3 regions of the Oceanobacillus phoenicis genome follow, and region 2 is predicted to be linked to each of the others. Evidence: riboswitches for the same ligand, from Rfam matches in the RefSeq annotation. Region 2 holds a riboswitch; each other region holds the start of a gene.
What was found. A riboswitch is a leader RNA that binds a small molecule or an ion and turns the genes downstream of it on or off. The one in region 2 is predicted to bind S-adenosylmethionine.
Positions count from the first base shown of each region.

Region 1: linked by a shared signal. The riboswitch ahead of ABC346_RS19490 (homocysteine S-methyltransferase family protein) and the one ahead of ABC346_RS04860 (iron-containing alcohol dehydrogenase family protein) in region 2 are both predicted to bind S-adenosylmethionine.
Region 3: linked by a shared signal. The riboswitch ahead of ABC346_RS06440 (LLM class flavin-dependent oxidoreductase) and the one ahead of ABC346_RS04860 (iron-containing alcohol dehydrogenase family protein) in region 2 are both predicted to bind S-adenosylmethionine.

Region 1 covers NZ_JBDFME010000001.1:3,887,607-3,892,553, forward strand. Annotated here, with positions in the region: gene ABC346_RS19475 (ABC transporter ATP-binding protein) at 1-196, opposite strand, end outside; gene ABC346_RS19480 (ABC transporter permease) at 216-1,046, opposite strand; gene ABC346_RS19485 (aliphatic sulfonate ABC transporter substrate-binding protein) at 1,058-2,044, opposite strand; gene ABC346_RS19490 (homocysteine S-methyltransferase family protein) at 2,131-3,180, opposite strand; SAM riboswitch class I at 3,261-3,366, opposite strand; gene ABC346_RS19495 (DUF1801 domain-containing protein) at 3,824-4,252, shown strand; gene ABC346_RS19500 (thiolase family protein) at 4,254-4,947, opposite strand, start outside.
Region 2 covers NZ_JBDFME010000001.1:891,277-896,223, forward strand. Annotated here, with positions in the region: gene ABC346_RS04855 (glycoside hydrolase family 84 protein) at 1-1,185, opposite strand, end outside; SAM riboswitch class I at 1,630-1,749, shown strand; gene ABC346_RS04860 (iron-containing alcohol dehydrogenase family protein) at 1,776-2,990, shown strand; gene ABC346_RS04865 (MetQ/NlpA family ABC transporter substrate-binding protein) at 2,987-3,808, shown strand; gene ABC346_RS04870 (methionine ABC transporter ATP-binding protein) at 3,849-4,886, shown strand; gene ABC346_RS04875 (methionine ABC transporter permease) at 4,861-4,947, shown strand, end outside.
Region 3 covers NZ_JBDFME010000001.1:1,211,796-1,216,742, reverse strand. Annotated here, with positions in the region: gene ABC346_RS06450 (MFS transporter) at 1-686, opposite strand, end outside; gene ABC346_RS06445 (ATP-grasp domain-containing protein) at 881-1,825, opposite strand; gene ABC346_RS06440 (LLM class flavin-dependent oxidoreductase) at 1,839-2,894, opposite strand; SAM riboswitch class I at 2,975-3,084, opposite strand; SAM riboswitch class I at 3,209-3,316, shown strand; gene ssuE (NADPH-dependent FMN reductase) at 3,408-3,959, shown strand; gene ABC346_RS06430 (LLM class flavin-dependent oxidoreductase) at 3,971-4,947, shown strand, end outside.

The sequences.
Region 1 (4,947 bases), 3.0 Mb from region 2:
TTCGTTTTTGGTTAATAGTAATTTCTCCATGATACCCTGTATCCAAGCCAGCAATTGAACGTAAAATGGTACTTTTCCCGCAGCCACTTGTTCCGAGTAATCCTACAATTTCTCCTGATTTTGTACGAAACGATATATTATTTATTGCAGGGGTACCATCAAAAGATCGACTTACTTCTTTTAGTTCCAAACTCACGATTCATCCTCCTTTATTTTTAGGACTTTACAATTCGATCTTGCCAGTGTAGCGTTCTATTTTCTAGTTTTTTCAGTATCCAGTCTGTACCTTTTCCAATAAATGCGAATAATAATATACTAGCTAAAATCGTTTCAGGAGATAGTGTGTTTTGACCTGCAATCAATAAATAACCTAAACCTTGACTTGCACCCATTAATTCAGCGGCTACAACAAACATCCATCCAAGCCCTAATCCGCTACGTAGACCTGTTAGAAAAGAAGGTAGTGATGCAGGTAGTATAATTCTTCGTACAAGTTGAAAGGTAGACAATCGATTCATTTTCCCAACTTCAATCAGCTTTCGATCAACACTTGTAATTCCACTTATGATATTTAAATACACTGGAAAGAAGACACCAACACTAATCATAGTAATTTTGGAAACCTCTCCAATTCCCATCCACAGAATAAATAACGGAACCCAAGCTAAAGAAGGAATCGCTCGAAATGCTTGAATTAATGGATCAAATAACATTTCTGCGTTTCTATACAAACCTACTAGTCCACCGAGTATTAGTGCGGCAACAGTACCCAAGAAAAATCCAGCAAATACTCTATATAAAGTAATACCTATATGTCCCCATAAGGATCCATCTTCAGCAAGATTAATTATCGTACCTACAACTGTCGTTGGTGCAGGTAATAAATACGCAGGAAAGTAACCAAATCTACTTAATACTTCCCAGACAATTAAAAGCAAAATAGGGATAATACTTCCCATCCAAATTACTTTATATGACGAAAATGATTTCTTTTTTTTAGACTTATTTATATCCCAATTAATAACTTCTTCAGACGCCTTAGACAAGACAACCACCCCTAATCATTATTTAGCCCTTCTATAAATGATGGTTGAACAAGTTCATTTACAACCTTCTCAATGTCCGTGCTAGCTTCAATAACTTCTCCCTCTAGAAGCACCTCTGCTGAATTTCTTAACGTATCTCGATGCTCATCTCCAGGAATAGGATTGGAAAAATCATTCCTCTCTAAAGTTTGTTTCGCTACATCTAGTGACATCTCTGCTTCTTCAGATAAAATCTTTGCCGCTTCTTCCGGATTATCTATTGTCCACTCTCTTGCTTTTTCATACGCACCAATCACAACATCAACATAATCTGGATACTCTTCTGCAAAATCCTTTCTTACATTTAAAAAACCATAGGTGTTAAATTCTTTATTTCGATAAAATAAGTTTGCATCAGATTCTAATTCTGCTCTAGCCATATGTGGATCTAACCCCGCCCATGCATCAACAGAACCTTTCGACAAAGCAACCGCACCGTCTCCATGTTGTAAATTTACAATTTCTAAGTCATTTGCTGATAATCCAGCTTCATTTAAAGCTCTTAGTAGAAAAATATATGGATCCGTTCCTAACGTGGCAGCGACTTTTTTTCCTTTTAATTCTTCTACAGATTGTATCCCCGACTCATTATTAGCAACCAACGCTGTCCACTCTGGTTGAGAATAAATATATATATTTTGAATTGGAGAACCCTTGGATTTCGAAACAAGTGCCGCAGATCCTGCCGATGAACCAAAATCAATGCTATCACTTGTTAAAAATTCTAAAGCCTTATTACTACCCTGACTTAGAACCCACTCCACACCTATTCCTTCATTTTCTAAAGCTTCTTCTAACCATCCTTGTTCTTTTAAAACAAGGCTTGTTGGTGAATAATAGGCATAATCTAAGCGGATCTTATCAGGCTTTCCTTCTGCAGAACTTGAATCTGATCCACATGCTGCTAATACACTAATTATTAATATAATTAGAGCTACACTCATTAACTTCCTTTTCATTAATTTCTCCTCCTTTTCATTATTTAAATAAAACTACTTGGTTTTATACTAAAGCTGCTAACAAAATAAATAGAATAGGAGATTTACTATGCCTTAAATCGATAGCCTACATTATGCTCTTTTAATGTTTTATCTTTCCCAAATAAGAAATGCTTCTCCATATCAGGAGAATAAGGAGAGTTAATGGTCTCCTTACCAACCGCCTCTGAAACAGCTCTAAGCATTGCTGGAGATGCTCCACAACATAATCCAATATAATTGACACCAATCCCTTTTGCTTCTTTTGCCCACTCAGCTAGTTCATAACGGTTATGGTAAAGCGGATCTAAAGCAGTAGGAAAAGTTGTTTCCGTAGGCAAATGGCAACTGCAACCACCATCTGGTAAATTAAAAAATGTCGGATGCTCATTTGATGTACGATATGGAATGGGCAAAGCTCCTACATAACCGGTTACATGATTTCTAATCTTGGCTATATAAGGTTGCATCGTGTCTGGACCTCGGAAACAGTTCATTCCAACTACAAGTGCTCCTTTTTCTGATAGAATCTTACAAGACTCCTCTACCGTGTAGCCATCTCTTAAAATATTTTCTCCCATTAATCCCAGTGTAATGACTGCTGGCAAGTCTTTTTTCAATATTTCTTCCAACGCGATTTCTGCTTCTTCATGATAATAAAATGTTTCTCCATTAATAAAATCAACGTCTTCCTCTTTACTCCACTGAGCCATTTCAGCGAACATCTCTCTTACTTGATTTTTGCTCGATTCATCATCAGGGTCAAAGATATTTGTATTAGAAATATTTCCTGCCACTAATGCCTCCTCCACAGGATGCTCTTTCGCTACTTCTTTTGCTAAACGAATAGCACTTCTATTCAAAGGTTCTAATAGATCTTCCTTTCCGATAATGCGCATTTTTTCTCGATGTGCATTATATGTAAATGCTAAAACAACATCAGAGCCAGCATTCATAAAATCACGATATGTTTGTTTTAACGCATCCGGGTTCGCAAGGGCAACTTCAGGTACAAATGAACCTGCCTGTAGATACCCTCTCCTCTCTAATTCAAATAAATACCCTTCCCCTGCTATTACGGTACCTTCTTGCAAACGTCTTTTTAAACTACGTTTCATTAAAATCTCCTCCTCAATTATTTTTACAAACAAAAAACCCCTCTTCTAAAAGTAAGAAGAAAGGTAAGCATACATTGTTCTTCTTATCTTTAAGGCATGTAAGCCTATTGGAATTAGCACCATACCCATGTAAGGCTGGTTGCTGAGACTTCATCGGGCCAATCCCTCCGTCTCTCTTGATAAGTCTAACTTTATTAAATTTTTTAAAAATTAACTTTTTAACATCTTAAATGATAACCATAAAATAATCAATAGGAAATTTAAATTATTCATTTATTATTTTTTAAAGAATTATTTTGTCTAATGTTTCAACAATAGCAATGAGTTGGACTTGATTGAAATGGAAGACGGTGACTCCTGCTCAGAATAACCTAGCTTAATATATGGCAAATACGAAAGAAAATCAAGAATTATTAGTGCATAGAATATGTTTATTACCAAATCATAAGCGATTTACAGGAATTTTAGTAAATAGAGCACACTAGGAAAAGGGTTTTCTCTTCCTAGTATGTTAGAGCAGTGTCTTCTAAATAAGCGAGTCATCGGCATTGGAAATAAAAACAGCACAATATCCATATTTCATAAAAATAACTTATTTCATTTGTTATACTATAATTAACCTTTATACTTAGGAGTGCTAAAAATGTATGAGTTAAAAACAAAAGAAACAGAAGACAGTGTTATTCAATTCATCGAAAGTGTGGATCATCTTCAAAAAAAAGAAGATGCTTATAAACTATTAGATATATTTACCGATTCGACTGAGTATCAAGCAAAGATGTGGGGAACAAGTATTATTGGTTTTGGAAAATACAAATATAAATACGCTTCCGGCCACTCCGGAGAATTTTTAATGGTAGGATACTCTCCCAGAAAATCAAAAATTAGTCTCTATCTTGCAACAGATATTGTTCAAGATAGTGAATTAATGACAGCTTTAGGTAAATATACTACCGGCAAATCATGTGTTTATATTAACAAACTCAGCGATATTAATCTTGATGTTTTACGTCGATTAATTAAACAATCACTCAGCCATATCAATTCAACATATCCTGTTACTGAAAAATAACTTAGCACTGTTCGATTAATAGTGCCATCCCTTGTCCGCCACCAGCACATAAAGTAGCTATGCCATATTGCTGTTTTCTTTTCATTAATTCATAGATTAATGTTGTTATAATTCGTGTTCCTGTAGCACCGACCGGATGACCTAACGCAATTGCCCCTCCATTGACATTTACTTTTTCATGATCCAAACCTAGTTCGCGGATGACAGCGATAGATTGAGAAGCAAAAGCTTCATTCAATTCGATTAAATCTATGTCTTGTAATGTTTTCTTCGTTCGTTTAAGAAGTTGTTTAACTGCCGGTACTGGACCAATCCCCATAACTTTAGGAGAAACACCTGCTGTACTCCAGTCTTTGATTCTAGCGAGTGGTTGCAAACCAAGTTGATTGGCACGAGATTCTTTCATGATAATTACAGCCGAAGCACCATCATTTCTTCCGCAAGCATTACCTGCAGTCACCGTTCCACCTGCTTCAAATACCGGATTTAGCTTTGCTAATTTCTCTAAAGATGTATCAAATCGAGGATATTCATCTACTGCAAATACAGATGTCTGCTTTTTCTCCACAACTTGGATAGGAGCTATCTCTTCTTTGAAACGTCCAGTCTCTATAGCTTTTTTTGCTCTTTGCTGACTTTCTATTGCAAATGTATCTTGATCTTCTCTAGATATAACGTATTTCCTAGCAACATTC
Region 2 (4,947 bases):
ATCACGATGTTTAAAGCGGTCGATGGTATATTGCTCGACCGGAGCGACGGTATTTTCCCCCGTCCAAAGAATGTGGATGTTCTCGTCAAAGGCTTCTTCGAGTCTATTTAATTCTTCTCCGCCATCCCAAGCCCAAGCAGAATTATAGGCTGCAGGCGTATACAGTGTATCCCTCACATCACCTTTTTGCTCAGCCCATTCTGAAACAGAATTCATCAGTTCAGCGACATAATCTAATGGCAGCGAACCAACATCGTCACCTAAAACGCCAAACTGTCGCACACCTACGTCGTATAATTGATCGAATTTCGTAAGCATTTTTTCTGTGTTTTCATCGAGTAATGCCATGGCAGCTTCTTCGCCTTCTTCACGGGCAATTTCAGCAACTTCGCCAAGCGGGGAGATGGTCCAAACAAATTGCGTTTTACTCTCACGCCCAACTTCTGCCAATTCGCCAATCTCTTCTAACATATCTTCAGGATAGGGTTCTTCCCATTGTTCCCTATGATATGGATCGTCTTTCGGAGCGAAGACATAGGAATTCGCCTTGAATTGTCCACCGAATTCCATCAAAGATTTACGATCATCATTACTCCAGGGTATGCCGTAATAACCTTCGATAAATCCTCTCACTTTCGTATTCGCATAATCGTTAATTTCTAAGTGTTTAATTTGATTATCAGAACGCTGGTTGAGAATTTTTTCGAGCGAGGCAATCCCATAAAATGCAGCATCGGTATCTTTTCCAATCACTGTGATCGTATTATGGTCAATTCTCAATTGATAAGCATCGATTTGCTCAAAGTCCATATTATTCGAATTAAGTGTATCCTCCGCATTCTTTGCTGCTGGCCCACCAGATTCTACGGTTCCGACAAAAAGAGTAATGGTATCTTCGGAAGGTTCATCTGTGATTTCCGGTATGGGCAGGTTATTGGTGGCGAATATTTCGGTTACTTTTTTCTTTGTGGCATCATCAATCGTGTCATCATAAACAACTTGAATATCCTTGTTGAGGGTTAGCTCACCTTCCATGTATTCGACACTCTGGGGCGTTGGGTAAAATTCGTATTCTACTTCCGTGTTTTTACTTTCCGCGTTTATGTGTGAGGAGAACGGTTCTATTGTAAAACTAAACAGTAACATAGCGATAATAGGTGAATACCATAACAGTTGTTTTTTCATTTTCTTTATTCCCTTCTTTTTTGTATTAGTCGTACAAGTTCAAAAAGGCGTAAAGGATCGAAAAATTAGATTTGAATGGCTTTCCTGCTTCTCCTGGTTTATTTCTTAGAATTGTTGCGGAGAATACACCTCCCGAGGTTTAGAAGCGATGATCCTATTTGTTAAAATGTAATAGGATTATCTGTGACTTCACTAGTTTTTGTAGAACACGTCCCCCAATGGCTGAATCCGATTCCCGCTATAATAAAGCGCTCTCATTTATATATGAGTCTATCTTAAAAGTTATAATTTCCTATGTCAATATATTTACTGAATTTTAAGAAAATATACTCAGTATAAGAATAGTAGTTTTTTGCTGCCCGTTTACTCAAAAAACCCAAATCCCTTATTGACAATTAATAAAAACCGTAATAGTATGATAATTAAAATTAAATACGCTAATATCTCTTATTGAGAGTGGCTGAGGGACTGGCCCTGTGACGCCCGGCAACCGTTCATTTTATTTCCAATGTTGAAAAGGTGCTAAATCCTGCAAAATACGGATGGTATTTTGAGAAATAAGAGAGGTGATGAATGACTTATATATTGTTATGTTATGCCTCTCGAATTCAAATCGGGAGGCATTTTTAGTTTCCCAAAAAATTCACAACATGAGAAAAGAGGAAGGGTTTATGTCTACATCGATTGTAAAAGGAGCTCCTGGTCATTATCGGATTGGTTCTGATGTCTTAGAGGAAATTCCTGTACTCCTTGAAGAACTGTCCGTTGAGCATATACAAGTTATCGCAGGGAAGAAATCATGGCAGGCGGCAAAGCCGTATTTACCTTTATCGATAGTGAATCAAGTAGAAGCGCATATCATCTTTATTGACGGTCATACCACGGTTGAAAAAGCAGAGGAAATAGCAGAACAGCTTCATCAAGATTCTATTGAAGCGGTGATTGGTATTGGTGGCGGGACTGCGCTGGATATTACGAAGGCTGCAGCTGTGAAAGCAGATGTTAAATCAATTTTAATCCCGACAATTGCTGCTACTTGTGCTGCATGGACGCCACTCAGTGTCTTTTATGACAATGAAGGAGCATTTACACATTACACGGATTTACCGTTAGCAACGACGCTTGTTTTAGTAGAACCGGCGATTATTGCCCAGGCTCCTATCGAATACTTAAGAGCGGGGATAGGCGACACGCTGGCAAAGTTTTATGAAGCGGATGCTTTGATCGAGAGTTTTTATCCGAATGAAGAAGCGCCTGTGCCGGTGAAAGTTTCGCAATTCTCCGCAGGTATTTGTCGAGATGTATTACTGAAGGACGGAAAAGCTGCACTGGATGCTGTCAGCGATAAACAAGTAACACCTGCATTCATCCGCGTTATAGAAGCAATTATCATCACGGGCGGAATGGTAGGCGGATTTGGTGATAAAGCAGGGAGAATTGCAGGAGCGCATTCACTGCATAATGGATTAACGGAAGCAAGCGAGGCAAAAGACTTCTTGCACGGAGAGCTTGTGGCATACGGAATCCTTGGCCAGCTAGCATTCGAAAACAAAGTGGATGAGCTTTTGCGTTTACTTGATTTTTACGATCAATGGAAATTGCCGTCTAGTTTACAGGGTATCGGAATTGATATAACCAATGAGGAGCTCATGGAGAAAATCATTCAGAAAGTAATTCTGCCGCAAGAGTCGATTCATTTTATGAATAAAGAAGTTACAGCGGAATCATTAGCAGATGCGTTACAGCAAGTAGAGAAATATAATCAAGCCTATTACACGGAAAAAAGAGGAGAGAAAACATCATGAAAAAAGGATTATTAACAGCGATCGTATGTTTAGCAATAGCATTTTTGGTTGCGTGTGGCAGTGAAGATTCTAGCGGGGCAAGTGAAGGATTGTATGATGATGAAAAATTAGTTATCGGGGTTACGGCAGGACCACATGAAGAGATTCTTGGAAAAGTAACGGAACTAGCCGAAGAGGAAGGCATCGAAATCGAGTCAAAGGTGTTCACGGATTATGTAATGCCAAACGTTGCTTTGGATGAAGGGGAGATTGATTTAAATATCTTCCAAACGGAACCTTATTTTAATGCTATTAAAGAAGATAGAAACCTAGATTTAGTGAAATCTTTTGATACGGTTACTTTCCCGATGGGGATTTATTCATTAGACGTTGGTGATGTGTCTGAATTGCCAGAGGGAGCAACGATTGGACTGCCTAGTGACCCTACCAATAGCGGTCGTGCACTTTTACTATTTGAACAAGCTGGTTTAATTGAGTTGGATCCGGAGACAGGAATTAATTCTACTGTTCGTGATATTGAAAAGAATAACGGCAACTATGAATTTGTGGAACTAGATCCTGCACAGATTGCACGTCAGTTAGAGGAATTGGATGCAGCTGCGATTAATACAAATTTTGCTATCGAAGCTGGATTTACCCCTACGGAAGACTCTATTTTTATTGAGCCGAAAGATTCTCCTTACATTAATCATGCTGCGGTGAGGGCAGAAAATGAAGACGATGAAATCATCCAGAAACTAGCAGATATTTATCGCAGTGAAGAAGTCAAAACATTCATCGAAGAGGAATTTGGTGGATCGCTCATTCCTTCTTGGTAAGAGAGTAAGGAAATGAGCGCAACGGAAGGAGCATAAACAAATGATTGAATTAACGAACATCACAAAGACTTTTTCAGGAAAACAAGGAGATATTCAGGCATTGAAAAATGTTTCTGTATCCGTTGAAAAAGGGGAAATCTATGGGGTTATCGGCTATAGTGGTGCAGGGAAGAGTACATTGATTCGTTGTGTAAATTTACTGGAACAGCCTGACAAAGGATCGGTCAAAGTGAATGATGTAGAATTAACCACGTTGAAATCAGGAAAACTCCGGGAAACCAGAAGTCATATCGGAATGATTTTTCAGGGGTTCAATCTATTAAAAACAGCAACGGTCTACGAGAATATCGCGATTCCGCTGAAACTAACTGGCCTCGATAAACAGGCAGTAAAGGACCGCGTACAGAAATACTTGGATATCGTTGGCTTAGCCGACAAGCATGATGCATACCCGTCAGAGCTCTCCGGTGGGCAAAAGCAACGAGTGGCTATTGCGCGGGCATTGTCTCATGAGCCAGAAGTTCTGTTAAGTGATGAAGCGACAAGTGCACTCGATCCAGATACAACGGAAGCGATTTTAGATCTATTGTTACGAATCAATAAGGAACTCGGGATTACGATCTTGCTCATTACGCATGAGATGAATGTCATCCAGCGAATTTGCGATCGGGTCGCAGTCATGGAAAATGGCGAAGTGATTGAGGAAGGCAATACCAAAGATATTTTTATCTCACCACAGCAACGGACAACGAAGCGTTTTGTGAATAGTTTATTCTCGCATGATATTCCGGATGATTTAATCGATCGCTTGAGTGAGAATGGGCAAGTAGCCAAATTATCGTTCTTCGGCGAATCATCAGGAGATCCGGCACTTGCGCTCGTAACGAAAAAGTATGATATCTATCCAAACATCTTGTCCGGCAGTATTACACGAATTAAGGAAGAAGCATTCGGTCAGCTGCTTGTTCACTTCAAAGGAGAACAAGCGGAGATAAATGATGCATTCCAGTTTTTACAAGATCAACAAGTACATGTGGAAGGAGTGACGTTCGATGGAGAAAATCAACGCGTTTCTTGATGCATGGGGTTCAGATTTATGGACGTCGACGATTCAAACATTTCAGATGGTCGGTATTTCT
Region 3 (4,947 bases), 320 kb from region 2:
AAGGTGATAAAAAATAAGAGAATAGAAGGTTGTAAAGCCGATTTTTCAAATACATCAAATCGAGCTGCTTGTGTCTTATGCGGTGATAAGTTCACTTTTTTATAGTGGATTTTCAAGGCAAATAATAATGCAATTAGGCCAAATACTGCACAAAATAAAAACAACTGACTAAACGAAATAATACCAGCTAATGTTAGTCCTAAAGATGGACCAAACGCTAAAGCAATATTTCCTGATAATCCAAAATAGCCCATTCCTTCGCCTCGACGCTTTGGCGGTATAAGATCAGTAGCAACAGTTCCTCCGGCAGTTGTAGAGAACCCCCAGCCAACTCCTTGCACAATTCGAATAATGACAAGTAATACAAGACTTGCTGTAAATGCATAAGCTCCAACAGATATGACAAAAATCCCTAAGCCTAACAAATAAACAAATCCTCTTCCTTTTGATTCTAATGCATGCCCCGCATACGGACGAATAAGTAATGCCGAAAACGTAAAAATACCAACAATGATACCGACCATCTGATCGCTACCACCTAACTCTTTCACAAATAACGGTATAGTTGGTAAGGTCATCTGAAATCCTAAAAAAACAAAAAAGTTCGCTACCCAAATAAATAGAAAGTCCCTAGACCAAATTTTCCCCTTGCCTAATTCTCCTTTGGTATTTGCTTCTTGCACCATAACAAAACTTCCTTCTATGTTTAGTTAGATTACGCTGCTATTATACAAGAGTTTACCAACAAATAAAATCAATCGACTCTCCTAATTTTAGAGTTACTAATTTTTCGATATATGAAGTATCTATATACAAAATAAAACGAGCAATTATTTTTGGCTTGTTCCCAAGTTCCAAATCATTGCTCGTTATCTCTAAACTATCTAACTTTAAGCTGTTCTAATTCTTTTTCTAAAAACTTTGCAACTTCCAACATTCCGTACGTACCATAGTTTTCTTCTGCTTCTGAATTATAATTTGTGTTTGTATTAATATCATACGTATAAATATTTCCATCCGCATCTTCTATAAATTCGATTCCGGCAATTTGAATATCATTTGCTGCTAAAACTTTCTCATATTGCTCTATTATTGGGTGATTAAATCCTTCCCTCACTTGGAATTTAGCAGGTTTTTCAGGTTCTTCTCCAGCTGGACAAAATAAATCCTCAACAGAACAGGCATCTGCGGGACATAGTTCAAATCCTTCTGAAGTATCCACCCTTACAGCATATACAAATCTCCCATCTACAAACTCACAACGAGTGATATAAGACTCTGGAGATACAATATACTCTTGCAATAACGTTACACCATCTATCGGTTCTTCAAAATCACTACTATTCACATACGACTGAAGAGCTTGAGTTGATCGGAATAATTGTACACCTAAGCCTTTTCCTGCTCGGTTATGCTTAGTAATAAAACTTTTTCCTTCAAACTGTTCTGCTGCTTTTAAGATATTTTCTTTTCCAACTGCTGCAGCTGTCTTTGGAGTTTTTATACCAAACCTCTCAAGTTCCAAGTATTGTTGAACTTTACTGACTTCCAATTGTAAGGCACGGCTACCATTAATAACCGTTCTTCCATGAAACTCTAGCCATGCTAATACAGCATTTGTAAACTCTGGAGCAAAACGATTTCCTCTTGTATGAGAGGATGCGCTCATGCGATTATAAAATATTCCCTCTGGCGGTTCATTAAGTAGATCTATATGGCCTTCTTGAAGTAACCAATCTTCATAAGGAAGTTCCAATTCATTAAATCGTTTTATAAGGTGTTCCGTCCATTCCATATTTTCATGCAAAACATAAATTTTACTCATCATCATGTCTCCTTTAGTGTAACGTAGATGTCTTCTTTCTTAATTCTTCTACTTTCGGCATCACTTGCTTAGCAAATCGTTCTAACTCTTCCAATTGAGGAGAGCATTGTAGTAGTAGCTGATCCAAGCCAACTTTCTCATATTCTATTATTCTTTTTGCAATTTGTTCAGGTGTACCTACAAGATTCGGACGTAATCCTCTGTTCGAAACAGAATAATCTTTTATTTGTACTTGTTGTTCTAGTTGGGATTTTGAAGTGAAATCTTTCATTCCCACATATCCCTTTTCATCTTTTATTGATGTAATTCTTTCCAACTCTTGTAAGGCTTCTTCCTCCGAATCTCTACATATCACGTAGGCAGCCATACTAAATGATTGCAGTGCTTCTTTGTCGAGAATATTTCTCCGATTTTTCATATTAGCTATTTTATCTTGAATTTCATCTACTGTTCCTCCGTGCATTACATACGCATCGCATAGAGTAGAAATTACCTGTTTCCCTTTTTCACTTTCTCCACCAGCATATAGAATTGGATTCGGTTGTTGGATTGGTTTTGGTGCTAATTTCGTATTCTCTATTTGATAAAACTTCCCGTGGTAAGAGAACGTCTCTTCCTTCCAAAGCCCTTTTAAAACCTCTAGAAATTCAATTGTTCTATCGTATCGCTCATCATGTTCTGTGAAGTCTCCACCATATTGTTTTGCTTCTTCTGACCACCATCCGGAAACAACATTTAATGTGAACCTTCCTCCACTTAATTGGTCAATATTAGCAGCCATTTTCGCAATTACTGCTGGATTGTGATATATCGGCCTAACCGCTGTCATAATTTCAATTTTATTTGTTACTGCAGCTAACCCGGCTGCTGTTGTCCAAGCTTCCAAGGAATTTGCTTCTATCCCTTTAATATCATTTAAATATAACTCAGCAATTAATGTCGTATCATATCCCCATTCTTCAGCATGCTGAATCACCTCTTTCGCATACTCAAACGTAGGAGGCATCTGCTCATCTTCTACATTACGCAACCAACCACCAAAAATCGGTAACCAAAATCCATACTTCATTTTCATCCCCCATTGTCTATAGTTGTAAAAGTATTAAAAAACTCTTCCCTAAGATAAGAAAAGAGCTCTGTCACCGACTTCTCTTATCTACCAAGCACAAATATGCTTGATGGATTTGGCACAGTATTCAAGTTAGAACCTGTTGCCGAGGCTTCTGCGGGCCATGTCCCTCCACCTCTCTGGATAAGATATTTTATAATTTAGTTTATTGCCACGATAATAATACAAGCTGATAGAATTGTCAATTAAATTTTCTTTTAAAACATAGTTGACTTATCGGAATTAATATATTAGAATATATTAAAAATTAATACTTCTTATCGAGAGAAGCCGAGGGATCTGGCCCGTTGAAGCTTCAGCAACCTCTAATTTCATTAGAAAGGTGCTACCTCCAGCAAGATGTTTTTCTTGAAAGATAAGAGCTCAAATTCGGAAAAAATCCGCGACGCTCTTATTTAATAAGAGCGTCGCGGATTTTCTTATTCTAATTTATTTTCAAAGGAGATTGGTAAAATGAACAACATTGTGACATTGTCTGGCAGCCCCTCCGAACTATCCAGGTCAGAAAAGGTATTACATTATTTAGGTGATCAATTAAGTCAACAGAAATTTTCTGTATCCCATATTTCTGTAAAGGATGTACCCTATGAAGATTTATTTACAGGAAATTTCCAAAGTGCAGCAATTAGGAATATAACTCAACAAATTCAAGCTGCAGACGGTGTCATCGTTGGCTCTCCTGTTTATAAAGGTGCATATTCAGGTGTATTGAAAGCTTTAATTGATATATTGCCACAAGATGCACTTAAACACACCCCAGTCTTACCTATTATGACTGGAGGCAGCCCTGCACACTTATTAGCGGTTGAATACACGTTAAAACCTGTACTCGCAACCTTAAAAGCACATAACCTAAAAGGGTTATACTTTTTAGATGATCAGATAGATAAAAAACGCGACATCCCTATTGTTGATGATGATATTTTACAACGAACAAAAAAACAGGTGGACTATTTTGCTCAGATGGTTGAAGGAACATCAACACAAACTTTAACAACTTATTAAGGAGGTTTTACATGAGTAAACGAATCTTTTTAAATGCTTTTGATATGAATACTCCCGGTCATCAGTCTCCTGGCTTGTGGCAACACCCAGAAGACCAATCCCATATGTACAAAGACAGTGAATATTGGATCGAACTAGCAAAAGTATTAGAAAAGGGAAGATTTGATGCCATTTTTATCGCTGATGTTCTAGGAACTTATGATGTTTACAATGGATCTCGAGACGATGCGGTACGTACCGGCGCACAATCGCCTGTCAATGATCCTTTCTTAATTGTTCCATATATGGCAGCTGTTACAAAGCATCTTGGATTCGGTATTACCGCTTCTGTGACCCATGAACATCCCTACACCTTTGCCAGAAAAATAAGCACACTTGACCATTTAACAAAAGGACGTATAGGCTGGAATATTGTTACCTCTTACTTGAAGAGTGCAGCAGTAAACATGGGATTAGAGGATCAAATTAAACATGATGAACGTTATGACATTGCAGAAGAATATCTAGATGTTTGTTACAAATTATGGGAACAAAGTTGGGAGGATGACGCTGTTTTAGTCGATAAGGAAAGAGGAATATACACAGATCCTTCAAAAGTACATGATATTCAACATGAAGGAAAATATTATAAAGTGCCAGGTGCACATTTATGTGAGCCTTCTCCACAACGAACACCCGTGCTGTATCAAGCTGGAGCTTCTACAAGAGGGAGAGATTTTGCAAGTAAACATGCCGAACTTGTATTTATTGGATCTTCAACAATTGAAACAACAAAACAAACAGTAGATAAATTACATCAAGATATACGTGATACGGGTAGATCTACAGAAGAAGTAAAAATATTAACGTTGTTCACTCCCATTGTTGGTAGAACTGAAAAAGAAGCCCAAGAAAAATATCTTGATTACAAAAAGTACATTAGCCCAGTAGGTGCCTTATCCTTATTCGGGGGTTGGACCGGGTTAGATGTTTCTGACTTTGATGTTGA